DNA from 3 places in the Rhizobium sp. CAU 1783 genome. Region 2 is predicted to be linked to each of the others. Evidence: predicted binding sites of a transcription regulator. Region 2 holds the regulator's gene; each other region holds the start of a gene.
What was found. The regulator PhoB, encoded in region 2, activates phosphate uptake and scavenging genes when phosphate is short. The targets are predictions, from matches to a motif close to TGTCATNNANCTGTCAT.
Positions count from the first base shown of each region.

Region 1: ACX93L_RS16900 (DUF2794 domain-containing protein) is a predicted target of PhoB. The motif match lies at 3,659-3,675, and genes of this name have one in related genera.
Region 3: ACX93L_RS07130 (TIGR03364 family FAD-dependent oxidoreductase) is a predicted target of PhoB. The motif match lies at 6,869-6,885, and genes of this name have one in related genera.

Region 1 covers NZ_JBTOLM010000004.1:96,610-106,282, reverse strand. The annotation lists gene mmsA (multiple monosaccharide ABC transporter ATP-binding protein) at 1-1,286, opposite strand, end outside; gene chvE (multiple monosaccharide ABC transporter substrate-binding protein) at 1,403-2,473, opposite strand; gene ACX93L_RS16905 (LysR substrate-binding domain-containing protein) at 2,645-3,586, shown strand; gene ACX93L_RS16900 (DUF2794 domain-containing protein) at 3,699-4,097, shown strand; gene ACX93L_RS16895 (GNAT family N-acetyltransferase) at 4,102-4,659, opposite strand; gene ACX93L_RS16890 (MFS transporter) at 4,810-6,693, opposite strand; gene ACX93L_RS16885 (aspartate-semialdehyde dehydrogenase) at 7,272-8,306, shown strand; gene ACX93L_RS16880 (lytic murein transglycosylase) at 8,479-9,300, shown strand; gene ACX93L_RS16875 (diguanylate cyclase) at 9,325-9,673, opposite strand, start outside.
Region 2 covers NZ_JBTOLM010000002.1:500,480-510,152, forward strand. The annotation lists gene pstC (phosphate ABC transporter permease subunit PstC) at 1-1,165, shown strand, start outside; gene pstA (phosphate ABC transporter permease PstA) at 1,162-2,487, shown strand; gene pstB (phosphate ABC transporter ATP-binding protein PstB) at 2,500-3,315, shown strand; gene phoU (phosphate signaling complex protein PhoU) at 3,362-4,075, shown strand; gene phoB (phosphate regulon transcriptional regulator PhoB) at 4,106-4,789, shown strand; gene ACX93L_RS09215 (GcrA family cell cycle regulator) at 4,873-5,415, opposite strand; gene ACX93L_RS09220 (acetylornithine transaminase) at 5,846-7,057, shown strand; gene argF (ornithine carbamoyltransferase) at 7,065-7,982, shown strand; gene ACX93L_RS09230 (Hsp33 family molecular chaperone) at 8,135-9,124, shown strand; gene apaG (Co2+/Mg2+ efflux protein ApaG) at 9,174-9,566, opposite strand.
Region 3 covers NZ_JBTOLM010000002.1:82,650-92,322, reverse strand. The annotation lists gene rpsA (30S ribosomal protein S1) at 1-186, shown strand, start outside; gene ACX93L_RS07160 (hypothetical protein) at 281-2,014, opposite strand; gene ACX93L_RS07155 (nicotinate phosphoribosyltransferase) at 2,285-3,682, shown strand; gene ACX93L_RS07150 (hypothetical protein) at 3,686-3,988, opposite strand; gene ACX93L_RS07145 (DUF6665 family protein) at 4,206-4,517, shown strand; gene ACX93L_RS07140 (ribonuclease D) at 4,542-5,168, opposite strand; gene ACX93L_RS07135 (alkaline phosphatase family protein) at 5,280-6,782, opposite strand; gene ACX93L_RS07130 (TIGR03364 family FAD-dependent oxidoreductase) at 7,068-8,195, shown strand; gene phnX (phosphonoacetaldehyde hydrolase) at 8,192-8,971, shown strand; gene ACX93L_RS07120 (N,N-dimethylformamidase beta subunit family domain-containing protein) at 9,478-9,673, shown strand, end outside.

The sequences.
Region 1 (9,673 bases), on a different contig from region 2:
ACCTCGGGATTGGTGAAGAGCCATTTGGACAGCACGACCTTCTGCTGGTTGCCTCCGGAGAGGTTGACGGCTTCCTGGTAGATCGAGTGCGAGCGGATCCTGAGCTTCTGGCGGTAACCGGAGGCCACGCTCGCCTCCTTCCGCTCGTCGATGAAGCCGTTCGACGAAACGTCCGACAGATTGGCAAGCGTCGTGTTGTGCATGATGTTGTTATTCAGCACGAGACCCAGATGCTTGCGGTCTTCGGTGACGTAGGCGAGCCCTGCCTCGATGGCCTTCGGGATCGTGCTGACATCGACCGGCTTGCCGTGCATCGTGACTTCGCCGGTAATCTTGTGCCCCCAGGACTTGCCGAAGATGCTCATCGCCGTCTCGGTGCGCCCTGCGCCCATCAGACCGGCGATGCCGACGACTTCGCCGGCCCGGACCTTGAAGTTGACATTGTGAAGGAACTGACGGTCACGATGATTCTGGTGGAAGACGTTCCAGTTCTTCACCTCGAGCAGCGTATTGCCGATCTTCGGTTCGCGCGGCGGATAGCGGTCTTCCATCGCGCGGCCGACCATGCCGCGGATGATCCGGTCTTCGCTCACGTCCGTCCCGTGACAGTCGAGCGTCTCGACGGTGCCGCCATCGCGCAGGATGGTGATCTGGTCGGCGACCTTGCGGATTTCGTTGAGCTTGTGGGAAATGATGATCGACGTCATGCCCTGCTTGCGGAACTCCATAAGCAGATTGAGCAGGGCGTCGGAATCGGTTTCGTTGAGCGATGCGGTCGGCTCATCGAGGATCAGCAGCCTGACCTTCTTCGACAGCGCCTTGGCAATCTCGACCAGCTGCTGCTTGCCGACACCGATATCCGTGATGAGCGTCGAGGGGGCGTCCTTCAGGCCGACCTTAGCCAGGAGGTCCTGGGTCCGCGCAAACGTCGCGGGCCAGTTGATCACGCCGTTGCTGGCGATCTCGTTGCCGAGAAAGATGTTTTCGGCGATCGACAGGAGCGGCACGAGCGCCAGTTCCTGGTGAATGATGATGATGCCGAGATGCTCGCTGTCGGAGATGGTCGAGAAACGACGCACTTCGCCGTCGAAGTGGATTTCGCCCTCGTAGGTACCGGCGGGATAGACCCCCGACAGCACCTTCATCAGCGTCGACTTGCCGGCTCCGTTTTCACCGACCAGCGCGTGGATCTCACCTTCGCGCACCTTGAAGCTGACATTGTCCAGGGCCTTCACGCCGGGAAATGTCTTGGTGATGCCGCGCATCTCGAGAATGATGTTGTCCATGTGCAGAATTCCGGCGCAGGTTCGGCGACGATATCGTCAAGCCGAAGCGCGAGCTCCCTAGTCTCTACGGGAAAAGGGTCCGCGACGCGTCGCGGACCCGAATGTCGATCAGACGATTACTTGTCGATCTGGTCGGCGGTGTAGTAGCCCGAAGACGTGAGCACGTCCTTGGCATTGGCCTTGTCGAGGGCGACCGGCTTCAGCAGGTAGGACGGAACGACCTTCACACCGTTGTTGTAGGTCTTGGTGTCGTTGACTTCCGGCTCCTTGCCCTGGAGCACAGCGTCAACCATCTTGACGGCGACCTTGGCGAGTTCGCGGGTGTCCTTGAACACGGTCGAATACTGTTCGTCGGCGAGGATCGACTTGACCGACGGCAGTTCGGCGTCCTGACCGGTGACGACCGGCATTGCCATGTCGCCCGAGCCGTAACCGACGCCCTTCAGGGCCGAGAGAATGCCGATCGACAGACCGTCATAGGGAGACAGAACGCCGTTGACCTTGGCATCGGTGTAGGTCGAGGACAGCAGGTTCTCCATGCGAGCCTGGGCGACGGTGCCGTCCCAACGCAGCGTGCCGACCTGTTCCATGCCCATCTGGCCCGACTTGACGACGATGTCGCCGCTGTCGATCAGGGGCTGCAGGACCGACATCGCGCCGTCGTAGAAGAAGAAGGCGTTGTTGTCGTCCGGCGAACCGCCGAACAGTTCGACGTTCCACGGCTTGGTGTCGGCGAACTTGGCCTTCAGACCGTCAACGAGGCTGGTTGCCTGGAGAACGCCGACCTGGAAGTTGTCGAAGGTGGCGTAGTAGTCGACGTTACCAGAGTCACGAATCAGACGGTCATAGGCGATAACCTTGACGCCGGCGTCGGCCGACTTCTGCAGGATGTCCGACAGCGTGGTACCGTCGATGGCGCCGATGACGAGAACCTTGGCACCCTTGGTGACCATGTTTTCGATCTGGGCGAGCTGGTTCGGGATGTCGTCATCCGCGAACTGCAGGTCCGGCTCGTAACCGGCTTCCTTGAAAAGCTTCTCCATCGTCTCGCCGTCCGAGATCCAGCGCGTCGATGTCTTGGTCGGCATCGAGATACCGACAATTCCCTTAGTTTCCGCAATCGCCTGCGACGCGAGCATCGAAATGCCCAGTGCGGCAGAGGCAATAAGAGTAGCAATTTTCTTCACGGAATTCCTCCCTTGGCTATACGTCCGGTCCCAGCTCCTTCTGATGACCGAACACTGCGAGAACCGGCGACTGCACGAGCCCCGCCTGATCCGAGGCGAGTCTTAGCGCCGCGAATATACCGATCAAATGATTAGTTTGACTTTCTGCATACCATGAATGATATGTGCGCCATGTCCGATATCCTCGCAAATCGACTGCTCCCGAAGCATTTCAGCCTGATTCGTGCCGTGGCCGAATACGGCCAGCTCAGTCTTGCGGCCAATGCACTGGCGCTCACCCAGCCGGCCGCATCCCGCATGCTGGCCGAAATCGAGCGCCATGTCGGCGCCGCGATCTTCGTTCGCACCCCGAAGGGCATGGAGCCGACGGCGATCGGCAGCGCGCTGGCGCGCCGCGCCCAGAACCTGCTCGAGGAGATCCGCGAAGCTGCACGCGAGGTGGAGGCCATCCGGCGCGGCATGACCGGCACTGTCCGGGTCGGCGCGGTGACCGGCGGCGCGGTCGGCTATGTCGTCCCTGCAATCCAGACGCTGAAGGCGGAGGCGGAAGCGGCGGACATCCATGTCGACGTCGCGCCGAGCGGCGCCCTCATCAACGATCTCCTCGCCGGCCAACTCGATTTCGTCCTCGGCCGCATTCCGAACGGTGTCGACGCCCGGCAGTTCTCAATTGTCGGCGTCCTGTCGGAAGAGGTCGACCTTCTCGTCCACCAGAGCCATCCGCTCGCCTATGCCGAACGGCTGACCATGGCCGACCTCGTCCACTTCCCCTGGGTCATGCAGGCCCCGGGCGCGCCGGTGCGCCAGGCTCTCGAAGGCGTCTTCATCGAACAGGGCGCGGCGATCCCCTCCAACATCGTCAACACCACCTCGCTGCTGGTGATGATCGCGATGCTCGCCGCCTCCAACGCGATTGCCCCGATGTCGCGAGAGGTCTCAGAACTGCTTTGCCGTCACACGACAGGCTCGGGCCTCCTCCAGCTCGACATCGAGCTTCCGATCGCGGTGGCGCCGTATCACCTGATCACGGTCGCGGGAAAACGCATGACCCCGATCGCTGCCCGTATGCGCGAACTGGTCATGTCCGAGTTCGACAGCCGCAGACGCGGATGACTGCCTGCTTTTGCGGCACCGGCCGCGGCAACAGCCGGACGAGGCTTGCAATTTCGCCTCCTTGAGGCAAACTGTCATCCATTCGTCATGAATGCAGGGTTGCGAAGTATCGATGAGCGATCAGCCGGACATAGGGCGCCAGGACATCGAAAGCCCGGACGCCAGCCTTGCTTCGGTTGTCGACCTCCGCGAATACAGGCAGAGCCGCGATCCCCTGCCCGTCACCTTCCATCGACGCGAACTCGACGCCATCCTCTGGATTTACGGACGCATGGTCGGAGAGGGTGAATGGCGTGACTATGCCATCGATCACCTGAAGGAGAAGGCCGTCTTCTCCGTTTTCAAGCGTTCGGGTGAGTATCCGCTCTACCGCATCGAGAAGAATCCCAAGCTCGCCGCCAAGCAGGGCGCCTTTTCGGTGATCGGCGCCGACGGGCGCATCCTGAAGCGCGGCCATGAGCTGAAAAAAGTGCTCAAGGTCTTCGACAAGGCCCTGAAGCTGGTCGACTGACGTCTTAGCCGGAAAAGAGCGTGCCGGGATAACGTGCCGGATCGGGGTCGGTCGTGTCGCCCTCTCCGAGCGTAACCTGCATGAAGACCGTATCGAGCCATTGGCCGAGCTTGAAGCCCGTTCCGTTCAGGGTCCCAACCATGCGGAACCCGCAGGCGCGATGGACGGCGATCGAGGCGAGGCTCGCCCCGCCGATCACGGCGACCATCTGGCGAAAGCCGAGATCGGTGGACTGCTTCACCAGTGCCTCGAGCAGCAGGCGGCCGATCCCACGGCCGCGGGCTTCAGCCGCTATATAGATGGAATCTTCGACCAGCCAGCGATAGGCGGGTCGCGTCCTGAAGGCCGAGGCATAGGCATAACCGAGCATCGCACCATCCTCGGCAGTCGCCACGAGATAGGGATAGCGCTGCCCGGTAATCGCCGAAAAGCGCTTGGCCATCTCCGCTTCATCGGGTGGCGTGAGCTCATAGCTCGCCGTTCCGGTCGACACCGCATCCGCGTAGATGCGGGTGATCGCCGCAATGTCGGAGACGTCGGCGGGTCGAAGGCTGATTGTCATGGGATCACCGTCAGGAGGCAGGAATGATCCACTCTTTCACAGCCGCAGGGGTACTTCAAGCAACACGACCAGAGAAGCCAGACAGGGCTCGGGCCACGAAAAAGCCCGGCGCTTTCGCACCGGGCTCCATTGGTTCGGACATCGCGCCGATCAGCCGTTGATGTCGTTGTCCTTGGTTTCGCGCAGGAAGATCATGCCGATGACAAAGGTGACGCCGGCGATAATGACCGGATACCAGAGGCCGTAGTAGATATCGCCCTTGGCGGCGCTCATTGCGAAAGCCGTTGCCGGGAGAAGACCGCCGAACCAGCCGTTGCCGATGTGGTACGGCAGAGACATGCCAGTGTAGCGAATACGGGTCGGGAACATCTCGACGAGCATGGCAGCGATCGGGCCGTAGACCATGGTGACGTAAATCATCAAGATCGTGAGCACGCCGATGACGCCCGTCCAGTTCACCTGGGCCGGATCGGCCACCATCTTGAACGCACCGGCGTTGGCGATGGTGTAGACCGGGACTTCTGCGGCGCCCGCAGCAGCGGCTTCTTCGGCCGTCAGGACCTTGTCGGCAACGAGCTTGCTGGTGGGAACCATTGCCTTTTCGCCCGCACGGATTGCAGCTGCGTCAAGCGAGAGCTCCGAATTGGCGGCGACGAAGCCGTCGAGCTTACTTTCCGGAACCGTTGCTGCAGCACGAACCAGCGGGTAGCCGTTGGCCTGCAGGGCGAGGTTGATGCCCTTCTGCATCTTGGCATCGCTCGCCTTGGCCTGATCGCCGGCCTTGACGGCGTCATAGCTCTCGATCGTCGCATCGCCGATCTTGATCGTGGCAACCGCACCGGCAGGGCCGGCAACGACGTCATAGGGAACCGAGTTCTTGGTCAGCGTCGAGGTCGCGAGGTCGCACGACGTGGTGAACTTGGCGGTACCGGTCGGATTGAACTGGAAGTTGCAGTCTGCCGGATCGGCAGTGACCGTCGCACGGATATTTTCCTGGGCCGTTGCCAGAGCCGGGTTACCGAACTGGGTCATGGCCTTGAAGAGCGGGAAGTAGGTGAGAACGGCGAGCAGGAGGCCGGCCATGATGATCGGCTTGCGGCCGATCTTGTCGGAGAGCCAGCCGAACACGACGAAGAAGAGCGTGCCGATGGCAAGCGCGATGGCGACCATGATGTTCGCAGCCTGCGCGTCGACCTTCAGAACGTTCTGCAGGAAGAAGAGCGCGTAGAACTGGCCGGAATACCAGACCACGGCCTGGCCGGCGACGGCGCCAACGAGAGCGAGGATGGCAACCTTGGCATTCTTCCACTGGCCGAAGGCCTCGGAGATCGGAGCCTTGGAATGCGTGCCTTCTTCCTTCATCTTCTTGAAGGCGGGGGACTCGTTCATCTTCATGCGGATCCAGACGGAAACGCCGAGGAGGAGTGCCGAAAGCAGGAACGGAATGCGCCAGCCCCAGGCAGCAAAGGCTTCCTTGCCCATTGCGGTCTGGATACCGAGAATGATGAGAAGCGACAGGAACAGGCCGAGCGTTGCGGTCGTCTGGATCCACGAGGTGTAGAAGCCACGACGGCCGTGCGGGGCATGTTCGGCCACGTAGGTGGCGGCACCGCCATATTCACCGCCAAGGGCCAGACCCTGCAGCATGCGAAGTGCGATCAGGATGATTGGAGCAGCGATGCCGATCGTTGCCGAGCCGGGCAGAAGGCCGACCAGGAACGTCGACAAGCCCATGATGAGGATGGTGACAAGGAAGGTGTACTTGCGGCCGACCAGGTCGCCCAGGCGACCGAAAACCAGCGCGCCGAACGGACGGACAAGGAAGCCCGCAGCAAAGGCGAGCAAGGTGAAGATGTTACGCGTTGCTTCCGGATACTGAGAGAAGAAGGTCGCGCCAATATAGAGCGCCAGTGAACCGTAAAGATAGAAGTCGTACCACTCGAAAACCGTACCGAGAGACGACGCAAAGATAACCTTGCGCTCTTCGGCGGTCATGCCTCTGGGCGAGCCGGTGACGGCTGCGACATTTGCCATTGCTATTCCTCCACAAAAATCAGGTTCCCCGTGGTCCGCCGACCCACCACTCCTCCGGGTCGCTTTGTCGCGGTTACGGGTTGTTTACACACTGGCAGAAAACAGAAGAAATCAAGAGAGATGCTTTGGACTTATGACTTAAGTCTAACGTGAGGCTTGATGAGCGACGCAAATAAGAAAATAGAACCGCTTTTGTCGCCAATTTGCGACATACAATTCACAGGCGCGCCAAACTGCTGCACTGCACCCAAAGGGTTGTGCGAACTTGGGAATCGAGGGAATCGGTGCGGCTCTTGCTTGACTCTCCGCAAAAACCTTTTAATAGCTCGGCCGGAATAAGGATTCGCTTCATGCATTCGTTCTGCTCGCACTTCGCAGACAGGTTTGCCCTGGCGCTCAGCGCCGGGATCTCGATGCGTCTCCCCGCTTCGTCCACGACCAAGGCCAAAACGACGACGAAAACCGTCTGACGTCTCTGGCCCCCGCTCTCTCCCCGGCACGGCCGGGGACAAGGAAGACGCGCAATGCGCGGCTCTCCCCCTCACCATACCGCGGAGAGACAGAAAGAGAGCATGTAAATGGGTTTCAAGATCGCAATCGCAGGCGCTACCGGCAATGTCGGGCGCGAAATGCTCAACATTCTCGCCGAACGCGGCTTTCCTGCCGACGAGGTTGTGGCTCTGGCATCTGCCCGCTCCCAGGGCACCGAAGTCTCCTTCGGCGACAAGGTGCTGAAGGTTCAAAACCTGGAAAACTATGACTTTTCCGACACCGATATCTGCCTGATGTCGGCAGGGGGCACGATCTCGCAGAAGTGGTCTCCGAAGATCGGCGCCCAGGGCTGCGTCGTCATCGACAACTCTTCCGCCTGGCGCTACGACGCCGACGTTCCGCTGATCGTTCCGGAAGTGAACCCGGACGCCATCGTCGACTTCAAGAAGCGCAACATCATCGCCAACCCGAACTGCTCGACCGCACAGCTCGTCGTGGCCCTGAAGCCGCTGCACGATGCCGCCAAGATCAAGCGTGTCGTGGTCTCCACCTACCAGTCGGTCTCTGGCGCCGGCAAGGAAGGCATGGACGAACTCTTCACCCAGACTCGCGCCGTCTTCGTCGCAGACCCGGTCGAAGCGAAGAAGTTCACCAAGCGCATCGCCTTCAACGTCATCCCGCACATCGACGTGTTCATGGAAGACGGCTACACGAAGGAAGAGTGGAAGGTTCTCGCCGAAACCAAGAAGATGCTCGACCCGAAGATCAAGGTGACCTGCACCGCCGTGCGCGTTCCCGTCTTCATCGGTCATTCGGAATCGGTCAACATCGAGTTTGAGAACGAGATCACTGCCGATCAGGCCCGCGACATCCTGCGCGACGCGCCGGGCTGCCTCGTGGTCGACAAGCACGAGAATGGCGGCTACGTGACTCCGGTCGAATGCGCCGGCGAAGACGCGACCTATATTTCGCGCATCCGCGAAGACGCGACTGTCGAGAACGGCCTCAACATGTGGATCGTCTCCGACAACCTGCGCAAGGGCGCGGCGCTCAACGCGGTGCAAATCGCGGAGCTGCTGGTCAATCGCGGCCTGATCAAGCCGAAGAAGGCTGCTGCCTGATCGTTCCTGGCCGGTCCTTCGTCCGAATGGACGACAGGGCCGGCCAAGCTCGTCCTTTCGTGACGGGGAAGACAAAAAAAGCAGCATCGAAACAGCTCGACGCCCCGTGACAGAATCAGCCGTCGCTGGCATGGTGCGCAGCAAGACTAAAATTGCAGGATTCGAGGCATAAATGCGACTGTTCAAGATCTTGTCCGCGGCGTTTCTGACCGCCGCCGCGTTTTCAACCGCAACAACCGTGGCTTCCGCCGCGCAATGCGGCAAGACCTCCGCAGGTTTCGAGCAATGGGTCGAGCAGTTCAAGACCGAGGCAAGCGCACAGGGACTGAGCCCCAAGCTTCTCGACAAGGCCTTCGCTACGGTTTCCTACAACAATGCCACGATCCGCGCCGACCGCGGCCAGAAGAGCTTCAAGCTTTCCTTCGAGCAGTTCATGCAGAAGCGTGGCGGATCGACCATCATTTCGCGCGGAAAGAGCATGAAGAAGGGCAACGCGGCCCTGTTCTCGCGGATCGAGCAGCGCTACGGCGTGCCGGCCGGTCCCCTGATCGCCATCTGGGGCATGGAAACCGGCTTCGGCTCCTACATGGGCAACGAGCACACTCTGTCTGCGGTCGCCACGCTGGCCTATGATTGCCGCCGCTCGGAATACTTCACGGACCAGCTTTACGCCGCACTGCAGCTCGCCTCGACCGGCACACTTCCGCTGACCGCCCGAGGCGCCGCTCACGGGGAAATCGGCCAGACCCAGTTCTTGCCGCGCAACGTCGCCCGCTTCGGCGTCGACGGCGATGGCGACGGCCGCGTCGACCTCGTCCGCTCGCGCGCCGATGCGCTTGCTTCGACCGCGAACTTCCTGCGTGGCCATGGCTGGCAGCCCGGTGCGGGATATCAGCCGGGCGAGCCGAATTTCGGCGCGCTGCAGGGTTGGAATGCGGCCAAGGTCTATCAGCAGGCAATTGCCCATATCGGCGCACAGATCGACGGCCAGTAAGGGCTCGTCGAAGCCGGGACCGGCTCAGGCCGGTCTCGAAACACGTCTGTCGAACATCAGTCCATCATCGTCTCCGTCCCGCGCCACGCGGTTGCGACCGGAGAATTTTGCCGTGTAGAGCGCCAGGTCCGCCCGACGGACCAGATCATGCAACAACGCCTCGTTGATCGGCTCGACGGCGCTCGAACAGCCGAAGCTGGCGGTAACCTGCAGAACCGTACCATCGTCCAGCGCAAACTCCGTTGCTTCGATGGCCTGTCGGACCCGCTCGGCGACGTCGGCGGCGGCATCGAGCGAGCTGTTGGGCAGCACCGCGACGAATTCCTCGCCGCCATGGCGCGCCAGCAGATCCCCATTGCGAAAGTTGCCGCGT
Region 2 (9,673 bases):
TGCATCGGAACGCGAAAAGGTCGCCACCATGCCGGCGGCCGATATTCGCGCGCTGCTTGCCGACAAGGGCGTGCCACTTGCCGACGATCCGCAGCCCTACATGCTGACCGCCGCCCAGACGCTGATCGTCGACAGTGATTTCAACAAGCTCGTGATGACGGGTGCCGTGATCGCTGTTTCCCTGGTCGGCGCATTCCTCGGCCTTCGAGCCGTCGCACCTCGCTTCCGGGCGCGCAACCGCGTCGAGCAGGTCATGCTGGTCGGTCTGGTTCTCGCATCCTCGATCGCCATCCTGACCACGGTCGGCATCGTGCTCTCCATGCTGTCCGAAGCAACCCACTTCTTCCAGATGGTTCCCGCTTGGGAGTTCTTCTTCGGCACCGTCTGGGATCCGCGCTTCGCGGCGGCCGGCTCCACGGACTCGTCCGGCCAGTTCGGCCTGATCCCGCTCCTTCTTGGAACGCTTTACATCGGCTTCGTGGCGATGTTGGTCGCCGTACCCGTCGGCCTCTTCTCGGCGATCTACATGGCCGAATATGCCTCGCCGCGTTTCCGGTCGATCTCCAAGCCGCTGCTTGAGGTTCTCGCCGGTATCCCGACGATCGTCTACGGCTTCTTCGCCATGACCACTGTCGGTCCCTTCCTGCGCGACATCTCGGCCCAGCTGAACGGTCTTGCGACCGGCAACTACGTCAACTTCATCCAGGCCCAGAGCGTTCTGACTGCAGGCTTCGTCATGGGTATCATGCTGATCCCCTACGTCTCCTCGCTGTCGGACGACATCATCACGGCCGTCCCGCGTGCCCTTCGTGACGGCTCGCTGGGCCTTGGTGCTACGCGCTCCGAGACGGTCAAGCGGGTCATCCTGCCCGCGGCGTTGCCGGGCATCGTCGGCGCCCTGCTGATGACCGCCTCGCGCGCTATCGGCGAAACCATGATCGTCGTGCTTGCTGCTGGTGTTGCTGCCCGCATGCAGATCAATCCTTTCGAGCCGATGACTACCGTGACGGTCAAGATCGTCAATCAGCTGACGGGTGACCTTGAATTCACCTCGCCGCAGACGCTGGTTGCCTTCGCCCTTGGCATCACGCTCTTCGCCATCACGCTTTGCCTCAACATCTATGCGCTCTACATCGTGCGCAAATACCGGGAGCAGTACGAATGAGCCAGGTCGTTACCCCCGTGCCGGGTCTCAACACCGCCGCCGCCGCGCCCGTGCGCCGCGATATCGGCATCAAGCGCCGCTACCGTGCCGAACGCCGCTTCCGTGCCTATGGCATGGCCGCCATCGCCTTCGGCTTGATCTTCCTGTTCATCCTCGTCGCGTCAGTCACGTCCAGGGGCTACACCGCCTTCCTGCAGTCGAAGATCACGCTGCCGATCGAGTTCAGCGAGAAGGTTATCGATCCGAAGGGTGTTCGCGCCACCAATCCGAACACGCTGGTCATGGCGAACTATCCCGTGATCGCGCGCAACGCTCTTGCAACGGCCCTTGGCCTTGATCCCGCCGACAAGACGATCGCCAAGCCGGTGACCGAGATGCTGTCCGATAGCGTCCGCGTCCAGCTGCGCGACATGGTCATCGCCGATCCGTCGCTGATCGGCAGGACGGTACCGGTGGCGCTGCTCGCCAATGCGAACATCGACTCCGCCTTCAAGGGGCAGATCGATCTTTCGGTCGATGAAGGCAACCGCAAGGTCTCCGACCGCCAGATCGGCTGGATGAACACGCTGGCCGAAAGCGGCGCGTTGTCCAAGCACTTCAATACCGGTCTCTTCGTCAACGGCGCCTCCAGCCGTCCGGAAGCCGCTGGCGTCGGCGTGGCGTTGATCGGCTCGGCCTACATGATGCTGATCGTGCTGGTTCTGTCCCTGCCGATCGGTGTCGCGGCCTCGATCTATCTTGAGGAATTCGCCCCGAAGAACCGCTTCACCGACCTGATCGAAGTGAACATCAACAATCTTGCCGCCGTTCCGTCGATCGTCTTCGGTCTGCTCGGCCTCGCGGTGTTCATCAACTTCGCCGGCCTGCCGCGCTCGGCCTCGGTCGTCGGTGGCCTGGTTCTGACCCTGATGACGCTGCCGACCATCATCATCGCGACGCGCGCAGCCCTCAAGGCCGTGCCGCCGTCGATCCGGGCCGCAGCGCTTGGCCTCGGCGCATCGAAGATGCAGACCGTGTTCCATCACGTCCTGCCGCTCGCCATGCCGGGCATCCTGACGGGCACGATCATCGGCCTGGCACACGCCCTCGGCGAGACCGCTCCGCTGCTGCTCATTGGCATGGTGGCGTTCGTCGCCGACTATCCGGGCACGCCGCTCGATCCGTCGACCGCCCTGCCGGTTCAGATCTACCAGTGGGCGAACGAGGCCGAGCGAGCTTTCGTCGAGCGAACCTCCGGAGCGATCATCATTCTGCTCCTGTTCCTTCTGGTGATGAACGTGGGTGCAATTCTGTTGCGGCGACGCTTCGAACGGCGCTGGTAGAGGGAGTTAGACATGAACATGATGTCGGAAGCAGCAGTTGAAAAGGCGCTGGATCAGAAAATGACCGAATCCAAGTACAAGATGATCGGCAAGGACGTCTCCGTTTACTACGGCGAGAAGCGCGCCCTTTTCGATGTGAACCTGAACGTTCAGGAGCATACCGTGACCGCCCTGATCGGGCCGTCCGGTTGCGGCAAGTCGACCTTCCTGCGGACGCTGAACCGCATGAACGACACGATCGACGGCTGCCGCGTCACCGGAAAGATCACGCTCGACGAGATGGACATCTACGATCCGTCGATCGACGTCGTTGAACTGCGCGCCCGCGTCGGCATGGTCTTCCAAAAGCCGAACCCGTTCCCGAAGTCGATCTACGAGAACATCGCCTACGGTCCGCGCATTCACGGTCTGGCTCGCACCAAGGCCGAACTCGACCAGGTGGTCGAGACGAGCCTCCAGAAGGCCGGTCTGTGGAATGAGGTAAAGGACCGTCTGCAGGAATCCGGCACCGGCCTCTCCGGCGGCCAGCAGCAGCGCCTGTGCATTGCCCGTGCCGTCGCCGTCAGCCCGGAAGTCATTCTCATGGACGAGCCGTGCTCGGCGCTTGACCCGATCGCGACCGCCAAGGTCGAGGAACTGATCCACGAGCTTCGTTCGAACTTCACCATCGTCATCGTGACCCACTCGATGCAGCAGGCGGCGCGTGTTTCCCAGCGTACCGCGATGTTCCATCTTGGTCTGCTCGTCGAAGAAAACGACACGGACAAGATGTTCACCAATCCGGACGATCAGCGTACGCAGGACTACATCATGGGCCGCTTCGGCTGATGTCCGCCGCGCTGTGATCGCTCTTTCAATTCAGGGATAAACGAACATGTCTTCATCGCATATCTACTCGGCCTATGACGAGGAACTGAAATATCTGATGCGCCGCATCTCCGAGATGGGCGGTCTTGCCGAGCAGATGGTCGGCGACAGCGTGCGCGCGCTGGTGAATTCCGACGGTGCACTCGCCCAGAAGGTCATCTCCGACGACGTGATCATGGATGCCGCCGAGCGTGAGATCGGCGACAAGGCCATCATCACCATCGCCCGCCGCCAGCCCGTCGCGGCCGACCTTCGCGAAATCATCGGTGCACTGCGTATCGCCAACGACCTGGAGCGCGTCGGCGACCTCGGCAAGAGCAATGCCAAGCGCGTCATGGCCGTGCAGGCGACCGGCGTTCCCCGCAAGCTCGCCCGCGGCATCGAGCACCTGAGCGAGCTCGCTCTGGTCCAGCTCAAGGAAGTACTAGACGTGTACACCTCGCGCTCGGCCGAAAAGGCCAAGTCGATCCGTGATCGCGACGAGGAAATCGACGCCATGTACACCTCGCTCTTCCGCGAGCTCTTGACCTACATGATGGAAGATCCGCGCAACATCACCAGCTGCACCCATCTTCTCTTCTGCGCCAAGAACATCGAGCGCATCGGCGACCACGCGACCAACATCGCGGAGACGATCTACTACATGACGACGGGCGCCCAGCCGGAAGGTGAGCGACCGAAGGAAGATCTGACCGCCACTGTTGGCGCCGTCACCGAATAATCGATCGCATTCGAGAGGTTATCGAAACCGATGCTGCCGAAAATAGCTGTCGTCGAGGACGAGGAAGCGCTGAGCGTGCTTCTGCGCTACAATCTTGAAGCGGAAGGCTACGAGGTCGAGACGATCCTGCGCGGAGACGAGGCCGAACTGCGCCTGCAGGAACGCGTCCCGGATCTCCTGATCCTCGACTGGATGCTGCCGGGCGTCTCCGGCATCGAGCTTTGCCGCCGGCTGCGCATGCGCCCGGAGACCGAGCGCCTGCCGATCATCATGCTGACGGCACGCGGTGAGGAAAGCGAGCGCGTTCGCGGCCTTGCGACCGGCGCCGACGACTATGTCGTCAAGCCGTTCTCCACGCCGGAACTGATGGCGCGCGTGAAGGCGATGCTGCGCCGGGCGCGTCCGGAGGTGCTCTCGAGCGTCCTGCGCTGTGGAGACATCGAGCTGGACCGCGAGACCCATCGCGTACACCGCAAGAGCCGCGAAGTGCGCCTCGGTCCGACCGAGTTCCGCCTGCTCGAGTTCCTGATGGCGTCGCCGGGCCGCGTCTTCTCGCGCTCGCAGCTGCTTGATGGTGTCTGGGGCCATGACATTTATGTCGACGAACGGACCGTCGACGTGCATGTCGGTCGGCTGCGCAAGGCGCTGAACTTCTCCAACATGCAGGATGTCATCCGCACCGTGCGCGGCGCGGGCTATTCGATGGAAGCCTAGCTTCCGTCAACCTCTTGACAACAGAATAAAAAAACGGGCCGTAAGGCCCGTTTTTCGTTTGTCTTGGCGTGTGTCGGGCGCCTTCAGCGGGCTGCCGCTGCGGCCGCCCGGCGACGCTCACCCACCGGCTGGTATGCGAGCTTGGCGTGGTAGTTGCAGTAGGGCGACGTGTCGGCGGACTCGCAGCCGCAGAAGTGGAAGTCGTCCTTCATCGGATCGCCGATCGGCCACTTGCAGGTGCGTTCGGTAAGTTCAGTCAGGGCGAGCTTGCGGGAAATCGGCAGCACGACGTTGGTGGAGCGCGAGATTTGGATCTCCTCCAGGCCGTCGATCTCGATCTCTTCCTTGAGCAGGTTCGCGCCGGCGGCACGGGTGACCGTGCGGGTCGTCGTGGTGTTGCGGGCGGTGTAGTTCGGGGTGCGCTGCGCTCCCGCCGGACGCTTTGCTGCGCGAACCGTGGTCGTGCTGCCGCCGGCCTTCGCACGGCCCGGGAGGTTGAGGCGATGCACCTTGCCGATCACGGCGTTTCGGCTCACGCCGCCCAGTTGTGCTGCGATCTGGCTTGCGCTCAAGCCTTCCGACCAAAGGCGCTTGAGTTTTTCAACTCGCTCATCAGTCCAGTTCATGCTATATCTCCGCCGCTCGCGCTGTGTGATGGCAGAATCGCTCACCGTTGCTTCGGATGAATCCGAAACAAACTTGCCTCGATACTGTCGGTGACTATTTCCGCCGCATGCAATCAATTTATTGATTATTAACCTAGTGCCGGGCTGACTCGCTGACAAGAGTCGGGCGAATCATCGGGAATCGATTTTAAAGTTTTCCCCAACTTGCTACCTGCCCGTGTTGATCTCGACCGGGCTCCTCAAGTCCCGTCGTTGCGACTTCCGCGTACCCGAAAATTCCGCTGCACTGCGCTGTTTCGTTGACAGGCAAGGCTGAAATGATGATAGTGCGACCCGCCGCCGCAAGGCGGCATTTTTGATTTTTCGGACCCTGTTTGGAAAGTCGAAGTCGCCCCGTTCCGTCACGCTCTCCAGAAGGAGTGTTTCCGCCATGGCTGAAGCCTCGCCACTCTACCAGACCTACATGCGCGCACCCTTGCGGTTCGAGCGAGGCGAGGGTGTCTGGCTCTTCACTGAGAATGGCGAGCGCTATCTGGATTTTGCCGCCGGCGTCGCGGTGAATTCTCTTGGCCACGCGCATCCGCATCTGATCGAGGCGTTGACGGCACAGGCCGGCAAAGTCTGGCACCTGTCCAATCTCTACGACGTGCCGGGCCAGGAGACGCTCGGCCGCCGCCTGACCGAAGCGACCTTCGCCGACCGCGTCTTCTTCACCAATTCGGGTGCCGAGGCGCTGGAATGCGCGATCAAGACAGCCCGGCGCTACCATTTCTCCAAGGGGCATCCCGAGCGCTTTCACATCATAACCTTCGAAGGCGCTTTCCATGGCCGCACGATTGCGACGATTGCCGCCGGCGGCCAGGAAAAATACCTCGAAGGTTTCGGACCCAAGGCGCCGGGCTTCGACCAGGTTCCCTTTGGTGATCTCGATGCGGTTCAGGCCGCGATCACCGACGCGACGGCAGCGATCCTGATCGAGCCTGTGCAGGGTGAGGGTGGTCTCCGCGCCGCATCGAACGAATTCCTCCGCGCTCTGCGCAAAATTTGTGACGACAACGACCTGCTGCTGATCTTCGACGAGGTCCAGTGCGGCGTCGGCCGGACCGGCAAATTCTTCGCCCACGAATGGGCCGGCGTCACGCCGGACATCATGGCGGTCGCCAAGGGTATCGGCGGCGGTTTCCCGCTCGGCGCCTGCCTTGCCACGGAAGAGGCGGCTTCCGGCATGAAGGCCGGCACGCACGGCTCGACCTATGGCGGCAATCCGCTTGCCATGGCGGTAGGCAATGCCGTGCTCGATGTCGTGCTGGCCGATGGTTTCCTGGACCATGTTCGCGACGTCGCGCTGGTCTTCCGCCAGGGGCTCGCTTCGCTGAAGGATCGCTTCCCGGATATCATCGAGGAAATCCGCGGCGAAGGCCTGATGATCGGCATCAAGGCAAAGATCCCGAACAGCGAACTGCTCATGGCCATGCGCGACGAGCATCTGCTCGGCGTACCTGCCGGCGACAACGTCATCCGGTTGCTTCCGCCGCTGGTCACGACGGCAGAAGAGGCGCGCGAAGGTCTGGCGCGCATCGAAAAAGCGGCTGAGCACCTCCACGAGAAGCTCGCTGTAACAGCTCAGAACGAAGGCAGGTAAGCAAGAAATGGCATCCGCGAAGCATTTTCTCGACCTCTCGGCCATGACGGCGCCCGATCTGCGCCTGATCCTGGAGGATGCAAAGACCCGCAAGCAGGCGACCAAGGCCGGCTCTGCCGACAAGCCGCTGGCCGGCAAGATGCTCGCCATGATCTTCGAAAAGCCGTCGACGCGCACCCGCGTGTCCTTTGATGTCGGCATGCGCCAGTTGGGTGGCGAGACCCTCTTCCTGTCGGGTACGGAAATGCAGCTGGGCCGCGCCGAGACGATCGGCGATACGGCCAAGGTGCTGTCGCGCTACGTCGATGCGATCATGATCCGCACGACCGACCACACGCGCCTTCTTGAAATGGCCGAACATGCAACCGTACCGGTGATCAACGCCCTGACGGACCTGACCCATCCGTGCCAGATCATGGCTGATATCATGACCTTCGAGGAGCATCGTGGCCCGGTCAAGGGCAAGACGATCGCCTGGACCGGCGACGGCAACAACGTATTGCATTCGCTCGTCGAAGGCTCGGCACGGTTCGGCTATCGGATGAACATGGCCGTGCCCATGGGGTCCGAGCCCGACGACAAGATCCTCAATTGGGCGCGTGATAACGGCGGCAACATCATGCTGTGCCATGATGCGGAACGAGCCGTCGAAGGTGCCGACGCGGTGGTGACCGATACCTGGGTATCGATGAACCAGGAGCACAAGGCGCGCGGACACAACATCTTCCAGCCCTTCCAGGTCAACCAGGCCCTGATGAAGCACGCCGGCACCGACGCCCTGTTCATGCATTGCCTGCCGGCCCATCGCGGTGAGGAAGTGACCGACGATGTCATCGACGGTCCGCAGTCGGTGGTGTTCGACGAGGCTGAAAATCGCCTGCATGCGCAGAAGTCGATCCTGGCCTGGTGCCTGGGCGCAATCTGAGCGCAGACCCATCGAGCATGGGCGGATCACGCGGCTGAGCGCACGTCTCGCCGCGCTTGACCTTTGTCGGTCCGCTTCCCATTTGTGCGGATGAGAAAGAGGCCCCTGTGGGCCTCACGTTGTTTGAGCGCTGCGGCGCCAGGAGTAAAATCATGACGAACAGGCCTGCCGAGCTTGGCGAATTCGGTTTCGCCGGTGATGACCGGGTCGTACCCTTCCAGGTGGAAGGGCTCGACGTACGCGGTCGCGCCGTGCAGATCGGTCCCCTGCTGAACACCATCCTCTCACGCCACGATTATCCGACCCCGGTCGCCCGGCTGCTTGCCGAAGCGATCGTGCTCACGGTGCTGATCGGTACGTCGCTCAAGTTCCAGGGCAAGTTCACGGTGCAGACCAAGAGCGACGGTCCGGTCGACCTGCTGGTCGCTGACTTCACCACGCCCGAAAACGTGCGCGCTTATGCTCGTTTCGACGAAGAGCGTCTTGCCGAAGCGATTGATGCCGGTCGGACTTCTCCGGAAGAACTGCTTGGCAACGGTGTGCTCGCACTCACCATCGATCAGGGCAACTTCATGCAGCCCTATCAGGGCATCGTTCCGCTCGATGGCGCTTCGCTCGAGGACATCGCCGGCGTCTATTTCCGCCAGTCTGAACAGATCCCGACGCGGGTACGTCTCGGCGTGGCCGAATTCTTCGACCGTGACGCCGAAGGGCGCCCGCGCCGCAGCTGGCGGGCAGGCGGCCTGATCGCCCAGTTCCTCCCGGAAGCGCCGGAGCGCATGCGCCAGCCGGATCTTCACGGCGGTGACGGCGATGAGGGTGGTTCCGCCCTCTCGGAAGACGACGCATGGGCGGAAGCGCGCATGCTGGTCGAGACGATCGATGCGGATGAACTGACCGATCCGCAGATCGGCGCGGAACGTCTTCTCTTCAGGCTGTTCCATGAACGCGGTGCACGCGTCTTCGAACCGAATGCCGTTTACGATCGTTGCAGCTGCTCGCGCGACAAGATCAAGGGCGTGCTGGGGAACTTCTCGGAAGAGGAGATCGCCGCCAGCGAGACCGACGGTGTGATCACGGTCACCTGCGAGTTCTGCTCGTCGAGCTACCGTTATGAAGCGCAGGAAGTGCTGAGCGCCTGAGTGGCTCACGACAATGGAGGGGCGGGAACCACGTGTCCCGCCTCTTCTGTCAGTTCAGGACGCGCAGCATGCCCGGCGCATCGAGCGAAAAGGCCGGGATTTCAACGTCGAAGACGTCGCCGTCGTCGGTTTCCATCTGGTAGTGGCCGAACATCATGCCCGAGGGCGTGTCGAGCGGGCAGCCCGATGAGTATTCATAGGTATCGCCCGGACGAAGGCGCGGCTGCTCGCCGATGACGCCCGGTCCATTCACCTCGTCCACCTGGCCATTCTGGTCGGTAATGTGCCAGTAGCGGTGCGTCAGGCGTACGGGTTTGGAAGAGTGGTTGGCGATCACGATACGGTAGCCCCAGACATAGCGGCTGTCTTCCGGGTCGGATTGCTCCTCCAGGTAATAGGGTTCGACACTGACTTCGATATCGCGTGTCAGGGCACGATACATCCACTGGACCTTCTTAAAGCTCTGCTAGGCATAGCATACAGCATGTAACGCAATGCGGAAAAAACAAGGCCGTTAGACGGTCGAACCGTCCACGGCCTTGCGTTTTT
Region 3 (9,673 bases), 420 kb from region 2:
GTTGGTCAGGTTGTCGACGCTCGCGTCACCAACTTCTCCAAGAAGGATCGCAAGGTCATGCTGTCGATCAAGGCCCTGGAAATCGCTGAAGAGAAGGAAGCCGTCGCACAGTTCGGTTCGTCCGACTCGGGCGCTTCGCTCGGCGACATCCTCGGCGCGGCTCTGAAGAACCGCGGCGGCGAATAAGCCTCCTGACGACTGAAATAAAAGAGCCCGCCGATCACCGATCGGCGGGCTCTTCTTTTTGCGGATACGCTCCCCGAGCTGCGGTCGACGATGCTCAGGACCAGCCGGCCATGCGCCAATAAAGATCGTTCGGGCTTTCGCTTTCACCCAGGCTCGCGGACTGCTCCGATGCCATCGCCTCGAGGGCGGCGGTATCCCCCTCGTCAGCAACCACGCCTGTCTCGTCCGCTGCCTGCTCGTCGCCGGCCTCGCCCGAGTCGTCTCCGTCCGCCTCGCCCTCTCCGGCACCCTCACCCTGACCGCCGCCGAAGCGATGGTTCAACAGTTCGGGCCGCTCGGTGAAGTCATCGTCGGCGAAGAGATAGTTGACCACGGGCAGAGGCACTCCTTCACGCAGGATCGCCGACAGGCGCGTCGCCGCCTCTTCGGCACGCGGCAAGTCCAACGGGACGTCACGGGCAGCCGCGGACCTTGCATCCATTGCTCCGTCCGTCGAAGGAGGTTCCGACGACTGTTCGAGGAGAGCTGCATCGTCTTTCGCTGCGCTTGGCGACGCTTCGGAGGTGGCGTCCCTCGGGCGCCCAAAGTCGGCGGGGTTGTCGGATTTCGCTTCGTCGGCCTGGGTTAAATCCAAGAGTTCGGCCGGATCGGGGAAGATCTCCTCCTCCGTCGGCAGAACCGCAGCATTCCCATTTTCGTCCGGTGCCACGACCGTCTTCCATTCCTCGCGATCGAGAAGGGACAGGGCACGTTCGCCCGGCTGGGACACCGGCCGCTCCGTCCCTGCGCGGGCATCAGCAGTTGTACCCGTCCCATGCTCATACTCGATGGCTGGCCGCGGTCGGTTATCATCCGGCCGCATCAGGGGGAGCTCTTCGTCTACGGCTTGGACATCTGGCGGCTGGAAGGCCCCGTCGGTCGATGACGCGGTCCGAATCTCGGACGACACCGGGTCGTCACCGGATTGCCCGGAAGCCTGCGGAAGCCGTGCGTGATGCTCATGAAGACCTGAATCGGCGCGCTCGGAATCTGAAGCCTCAGGGGCTGCGAACAGTCCTCGCAAGAACTCGGCGCCATCCTGAGCGGCCCGTTCCATTGCGCGCAGTGCTGCCGCGGCAAGCGATCCGTTGGCTGTTTCGTTCGTTCCCGAGAAGATCCGGCCCTTGGCGACCGCGTCCAGGGGATCGTTCGACGGATCGGCCCGGCTGCCTTTCGGCGCGGTCACCCCTGGAACAGGATTGCCGGTTGCAACCGCCGCCGCACCATTCCGCCCGGCAGCCGTGACCGTCGACGGCAAGGGGACCGGCCGGACTTCCCCACCATTCTGCCGATAAGAGGTCACCACGGTGCGTGCCGCGAGATCGCCCCGGTCCTTTGCCCGGTAGAACTCGAGATAGATCGCGAGCGTCGCCGCTTCCGGCCCGGCTGGATTGCGAAAGGCTCCCATCAGGGTGCGCAGCTGCAGGCCGTTGAACATCTGGGCAAGCTGGCGCTGTAGCGCCTGTCGGGCCTGCGGCGGCAAATCGGCGAGCGCCTGGACGAGGCGGCCGGCGTAGCTGCTGATGGTTTCGCCAGGAGCACGCTCCAGGCGGAGCTGCTTGCCAAGAAAGGTCACGAGGGTCGCAAAGTTCTCCGACATCCGTTCCTGACCGGACAGGAGAAGAATGTTCAAGCGGCCGGCGATCGCATTGTTCGGCTCCACGCCGATGGCGGCCTGCAAAGGCATGCCCTGCGTCTTCGCAGCCGCGCGACCCGCATCCTCCTGCGAGGCACGGTGATCCTGATAGGAGATAGACGCGTTTACGACGGCGTTGACTGGTGGCAGCATGGCCGCTCCCCATCGGGCAACAAGGCTGAAAGATCATTGGCAACAGCGCGCCGCTCATGCGGCTCATAACCTCCGTCGACATGGCGACGGCGCCTGCAGAAGACATTGCCTCACTAATGATTCCGTATGCTGCGTCACAATGGTTAACAAATCACTAAGCCATATTAGGAAATCCTGCGCATTGCCGCCCCGCCCGGATTACCCTACAGCTTGGAGCAAGCGTTTTTGCGTAGAGGCAAGTTCCCATTCCTTCGCGCCGGAAGCTGCACGATGAACCAACAGAATCTCATTCTGAACACCGACAGCTACAAGCTCGGCCACTTTCTGCAGTATCCGGGAGGCGTGCGGGCAGTCTCCGGATATGTCACGACGCGGGGGCACTCCTACAAGCCCGAGGTCATGTTCTTCGGTCTGCAGATGTTCCTGAAGGAATACCTGGGCAAACCGATCACCACCGCTGACATCGACGAGGCGGAAGAGGTGGCCACGCTGAACGGCCAGCCTTTTGATCGCGCCGGATGGGTCCATATCCTGAAAGTGCACGGCGGATACCTGCCGATTCGCATCGAAGCCCTGCCGGAGGGCCTCGCCGTGCGCCGCGATGTTCCTCTGGTGCAGATCTCGAACACCGATCCCCATCTGCCGTGGCTCACCTCCTACATGGAAACGGCGCTTCTTCGGGCGGTCTGGTATCCCTCAACGGTGACGACCATGGCTTGGCGGCTGCGCCAGATGATTGCGCCGTTCCTGGAGCGGACCAGCGACCGGGCCGAAGAACTCATCCCGCGCATGATCAGCGATTTCGGCGGGCGCAGCACGACGAGCCTCGAACAGACAGGACTTGGCGGTGCGGCCCACCTCGTCCATTTCCACATTTCGGACTCGCTTGCGGGTGTCCGGCACGCACGGCGCTACTACGGCGCGCTGATGGCCGGGCGCTCCATTCCCGCCTCCGAACACACGACGATGACGGCTTGGGGCCAGAGCCGGGAGACCGATGCCTTCTCCAACATGATCGACCGTTTCGCACGCTTCGGCGCCTATTCGGTGGTGTCGGACAGCTACGACCTCAACAACGCCGTCGCCGAAGTCTGGGGCAAGACGCTACAGACCAAGGTCCGCGCGGCCGGGGCGACACTGGTCGTGCGCCCGGACAGCGGCGATCCGATCGACACGCCGGTGCAGGTGGTCGCGCAGCTCGCCTATGCCTACGGTACTCATCTCAACGGCAAGGGCTTCAAGGTGCTGGATGACAATGTCCGGGTGATCCAGTCCGACGGGGTGACGCATCAGGATATCCAGATGATCCTCGGTCGGCTCGAGGCAATGGGCTTTTCGGCGGAGAACATCTCGTTCGGCATAGGCTCGACGCTGCTACAGAAGGTGAGCCGCGATACGCTCTCCTTCACTTTTCGCACCAGCGCCATGCTAGCGTCCGACGGAAACTGGCAGACGATCGGCCGGCGTCCGGCCAATCCGCGCGAAAAGGTGCCGAGCGGAGGCCGGCAGGCTGTCTATCGCGACGAGGGGGAAATTGCCGGCGTTCCGCTGGAAGAGCTCGGACTCCGGGAAAACCTTCTGGTGCCGGTTTGGGAAAACGGCCGTCTTCTCAAGGAATGGAGTTTCGAGGACGTGCGCAGGCATGCCTTCGACGCCATGCCGCACTGAGTTTCAGGGCGAGATGTTCCTGAACATCCGGTAGAGGCCGTTATCGTCGGAATTGACGGCCGAAATCATGTCGACGGGCGGGACATAGCTTTCGGTGTGTTCCAGCGCCACCGCATCGAGCCAGGTCGCCGGCACATAGGCGGCTTTTGGCTCCTCGGGTGCGGCATACTCTTCCTCGTCACTCCATTGCTCCGCCGCCCCCGCAAATGCCGGGGTGTCGGCCTGGTCGAGCCATTCGCCAAAGATATCGCCGGCCGGGCCGTCTGCGGAGAACCTGCCTTCAGGCGGGGCCGTTCCGCTACGCAACACGCTGTCCAAAAGTATGCTCGATGCTTCCATCGTGGCCGCATTCACATCGCTAGTTCGAGGCTGACGAAGACACGGAAAATCTACCCTCCGTGTCCGCGCGAACATCATGCGACGAAGTGCTTAAGAAAGCTTAATTGACGATCGGCAAATTGAAGGCCTCTTGAACCCGTCGAGGATGACGGCCATCCTGGGAGCGTTGCCTCAGGAAAACCGAATGAGCCTTCGCCCGCCCTCCTCTCTGTCACCTGGCCGATCCGGAACGCTCTCCGCGCTGGACTACGAGCTTGCGGTGGAAAAGGCGGACGCGCTGGCCCGTGCCGGCCGCAGGGTGGAGGCGGAACTTGAGGCGCTAGAGAAAGCGAGATCGCAGGCCCTCGACATCGGTGGCCTCCTGAACGAAGCGGCCGATGCCGTGTTTGCACTGTTCATCCAGCGCGAGCTTTGCGGCATGCGCGATCAGGCCGATGCGATCCGCCGCTACGCCATTCCCAAGGATGTGGTCGCCCGGCTCGGGGTCGTTCGCTGATAGGAGAGGGTTCCGAACAGGCGGTCAGCTATGGGCGAAGATGTCCGTTTCTTCCCAACCGAGCAGGTCAAGCTTGGACCGGGTCGGAAGGAACTCGAAACAGGCGTTGGCGTGATCCATGCGGCCGTCGCGAACGAGGCGTGCCGTCAGCTTGTCCCGCAGCGCATGGAGATAGAGGACGTCGGAGGCGGCATATTCCAGCTGGGCCGGGGTCAGCATCTCGGCCGCCCAGTCGGACGACTGCTGCGCCTTCGAGATGTCGACCTCCAGCATCTCCTTCAGATTGTCCTTGAGCCCGTGGCGGTCGGTATAGGTCCGGCTGAGCCGCGAGGCGATCTTGGTACAGAAGACGGGCGTCGTGGTGACGCCGAAGGTGTGGAAAAGCACCGCAATGTCGAAGCGGCCGAAATGGAAGATCTTCTCGCGCTTCGGATCCGCCAGCATGGCGACGAGGTTTGGCGCCTCCTTCTGTCCCGCGGCGATGCGGATGACGTCGGCCGTGCCGTCGCCCGGCGAGAGCTGCACGACGCAGAGCCGGTCGCGGCGCGGCACCAGGCCGAGGGTCTCGGTGTCGATGGCGATCGCGCCGGTATAGCGCGCCGCATCGGCTGCGGAAATGTCACCCTCGTGATAGCGGATCGTCGCGGCCATCCAAATCTCCAGATCGCGGATAATGTCTTGGCGCTGGCTATAGCCCAAAGCAGCGCCAAGCACTACCGCTTTCACCGCAAAGGTGGAGACGTCCTTGCCCGACAATGCGTCTCAGACGGTCGGTCGGCTGACCGGGCCTTCCGGGGTAAGCTCTGTATAGGCGAGCGTCTGATCAAGATGCGCGGCCCTGAGCGACAGGAGCTTCTCGGCATAGCGCAAGCGGGTCATCGCGTAGGCCGGGTCCTCGGCGACATTGACGAGTTCGTTGGGATCCTTCTCCAGGTCGAAGAGCAAGGGCGGCAAGCCGGCGAAATGCACATATTTGAACGCTTTGTCGCGGACGACCGAGAGGTTGCACTGGTTGGAGTGCAGGTCGAAATGCGCTTCCCGCTCGCCGTCGACCACGTCGCGGAAGTCGAACTCGAAGAATGCCGCATCTCTCCAGCCGTCAGGTGCGCCGCCCTGCGTGAACGGCAGTAGGGACTTGCCGTCCTGGTGATTGCGCGGGCGAAGCCCGAGGCGTTCGCAGAGCGTCGGCATGATGTCCGCGGCACTGGTGAATGCATCGACCTGGCGCCCGGCAACATCCGAGGCGGACGGATCACGGATCACCAGCGGGATGTGATAGCTGCCGTCCTGATAGCCGCCCTTTCCGAGGCTCCAGTGATCCCCCATCATCTCGGCGTGGTCGGAGGTGAAGACGACGAGCGTGTTCTCCCACTGGCCGCTTTCGCGCAAGGCGGCGGCGATCCGCCCGAACTGCGCGTCAACCTCCGCGATCATCCCGTAGTAGACGGCGCGAATGCGATCGAAATCCTCCGCAGTCCAGTCGGAGACCGGACCTTCGGCCCCATGGACGAAGCTGGATTTGGTCTGCTGGGACATGGCGTAGCGGGTGAAGGGATGAACCGCCATTTCCTCGGCACGGCTGGCGGCGCGGGCATAGGCCGGTCCGTCGCCGGGGGCGAACATGCTGTTGTAAGGCTCCGGCACGCAGAAGGGAGGATGAGGCCGCAGATAGGAAATGTGGGCGAACCAGGGGCGATCCTGGATTTCGCGCCAGGCGAGAAAGGCGTCGGTGAGGAATGCCGTCTGCGTCTCGTCGGCGCCATAGGCAGGAGCGGCTCCCAATTCGCCGCTGCCATGCACGTCGCGCGTCCAGGCATCTTCGTGACCTCTGGAGCGCAGCCAGCTCAGCCACTGGCGCTCGTGCTCGAGCAGGATCTGGCCGACGGTGAAGCCCGCGAGCACGCCTTCATAGGTGGTCAGGACCGGATCCTGCGCATCAACGGCACGGGGATCGGGCGAAACGTCGGTATAGCCGAAGAGGGTGGGATCGTAGCCGGCGCGGCGGCCGGCAAGCGCCACGTTGTCGAAGCGCGCGTCGAGCGGCGAACCGTTCTGGCAGACGCGATGATTCATCTGATAGAGGCCGGTATAAAGCGTAGCGCGCGCCGGCGAGCAGGGTGCCGCTCCGGCATAATGGCGCCGAAAGAGCACGCCCTCGGCTGCGAGCGCATCGACGTTGGGCGTTTTCACCGCCGGATGTCCGACCGCGGAAAGGCAATCCCCGCGCCATTGGTCAGCGGTGATCAGCAAAATATTCGGCTTCATGAAAATGCTCCGAGGGGAAAAAACGGTACGGGCACAAGATACCGCCCGGCGACGGCGCAGTCTCATCGCCTTCGATCAATATGCAAATGAAAATACGATGACAGCGACGTAAAATTCCGTCCACCGCGTATCACGGCCGACCCCAGCGCCGAACAGAGTACTGGCACGCTCGTGAACCGTCACATTCCCTTTATGAACAGAGACCATAGGCAGGATCGAATCTTTCGGGGTTCCGGCGCGCGATGCGCCGGTTCGGTGCAGCCTTCGGACAGACGGGGAAACGTCATGGCCACTTATGATCTTGCCGTCATCGGCGCCGGCATTGTCGGCCTCGCCCATGCGCTGGCTGCCGCGCGCCGCGGCAAGAAGGTGGTCGTGATCGACCGCGATGCCCAGGCGAACGGCGCCTCGGTGCGCAATTTCGGATTCGTGACGGTCACCGGCCAGGGCGCAGGCGACTGCTGGACCAAGGCGCGGCGCGCCCGCGAGATCTGGGCCGGCCTTGTCGGAGATGCCGGCATCGCCGTCCTGCAGCGGGGCATGATCCTTGCAGCGCGGCTCGAGGAATCGGAAGCCGTCATCGACGCCTTCCTGCGCACGGAGATGGGGGAAGGCTGCCGAAGGATGGGACATGAGGAAGCCAGCGGCTTCGTTCCGGCACTTCGCGCCCCGGCAAGCCGATGGGTTCTCCACAGTCCGCACGAGGTACGCGTCGAATCGCGAACCGCCATTCCGCTGCTGACCCGCTATCTTGCAGAGAGGCATGGCGTCGAGTTTCGCTGGGGTACCACTGTCACCGCCGTCGAGCCGCCTCATATCGCCACCTCGCAGGGTCTCGTCGAAGCCGAGGCGGCGGTGGTTTGTCCCGGTGACGACTTCACGGCACTCTTTCCCGAACGAGTTGCCGCCTACGGCGCGACACGGTGCAAGCTGCAAATGCTCCGCGTCCAGCCGACTGCACCGCTCGACTTCAAGACAGCCGTGATGTCGGATCTCGGGCTCGGCCGCTATCTCGGCTATTCAGAACTGCCGGAGGCGGAACGGCTGAAAGCCCGCCTCGACAGCGACCTTGCGGCGGAGCGGGAGAATGGCATCCATCTGATCGTCACACAGTCGGCTGACGGATCGCTGGTCGTCGGCGACAGCCATCATTACGCCGCGACACCCGATCCTTTCGCATCCGAGGCGGTTGACGATCTGATCCTCGGCGAACTCGACCGCGTGCTCAATCTTCCAGGACGCCGTATCCGTGAACGCTGGGTCGGCACCTATGCCTCGGCGAAGAACTGGCGCTTCACCGACAAACCATCTGATTCTGTTCGCATCGCCGTGGTCACCAGCGGGTGCGGTGCCTCAACCGCTTTCGGGATCGGCGAGGAAACCATTGAGGATCTTTACGGGAGGACAGCATGAGCAAGTTCAAGGCAGTGATCTTCGACTGGGCCGGGACGATGATCGACTTCGGCTCCTTTGCACCCATGGGTGCCTTCGTCGAAACCTTCGCCAAGTTCGGCGTGGAGGTGACCATTGCCGATGCGCGGAAACCGATGGGGCTGCCGAAGCGGGCGCACATCGCCGCAATGCTCAACGAACCCCACATCGCCGCCCGCTGGCAGGCGGCCCGGGGTCATGCACCGGACGACGCCGCCATCGATGAAGTCTACGCACTTTTCGTGCCGCTCAACGAAGAGGTGGTCGTCGACTATTGCGAACTCATACCGGGCGCGCTCGAGGCCTGCGCCTATCTTCGAGCCCGCGGCATCAAGATCGGCTCGACGACCGGCTACACGCGCTCGATCATGAAGCGGGTCCTGCCGATCGCCGCGAAGCAGGGCTACGAGCCCGACAATCTGATCTGTGCGGACGACCTGCCACTCGGCCGGCCGACTCCAATCGGCATGTATCAGTGTTTCGTGGACCTGCTGGTCTATCCGCCGCAGGCTGTGATCAAGGTGGACGACACCGTACCCGGCATCGCGGAAGGCGTTGCCGCTGGATGCGTAACGGTCGGCCTCACGCTCTCGGGTAACGAAGCCGGGCTGACGCCTGCCGACCTTGCCGCTCTCGACCCCGCGGAACGTCAGGCCTTGCACGAACGCATCGGTACGATGTTGAAGGAGGCTGGGGCGGACCACGTCATCGAAACGGTCGCCGATTTGCCTCGACTCCTCGACACACTGGGCGCGTGAAACCTCGCATCGCCTGCCGGCAGTGGCCATCGCTGCGCAACCGCGCAAATTAAGACGGATTCAGCCCAAGTGTGATGAAAATTCAGGCAGAGAGTGTTATCTTCTCGCCAGAATATGTTGGCTCCAGCCGATCCCGATCCTTGTGACGAGCGGAGCCATGCACAAATCGCACTGCTGCATTGCAGCAACGAAGATAGCAATCCGCCAGCGATGCCGCTATATTTCAATCATCGAAGCGGTGCACTCCTCCTCCCAGCGCCGCTAGATAGGATCGGCAATACTCCTCCTCCCAATTGCCGATCAAGTTTAAGAGCCTGGCGCACCTCCTCCCGCGCCGGGCTCTTTTCATTTCCGGACCCGATATCCCAGCCACATCATTCATGTAATCTATGATCGCCATTGCAGCGATCTATTTGAAAAATGTCCTCGCCTGAAGGATGCTCTGTGAAACCGCGCCAAGTGCGATGGATGCGTCGCCCGCGACGTTCCCTTCCGGAGACCGACCGATGGCATTGCCCAAGACATTTCCCGATTACGGCCTGGATGCCGCGCAGAGGCACAAGGCGGTCCGCACCCACTACTACGAGTATCCGGGCATGGACGGCGAACGAGGCGAGATCTGGTGCTACTCGGATCGCTTTTCCTATGCGCCGGGCGAGACGGTCACCCTCTTCGTCAGTTCCACCGCTCCTGCTTATGACC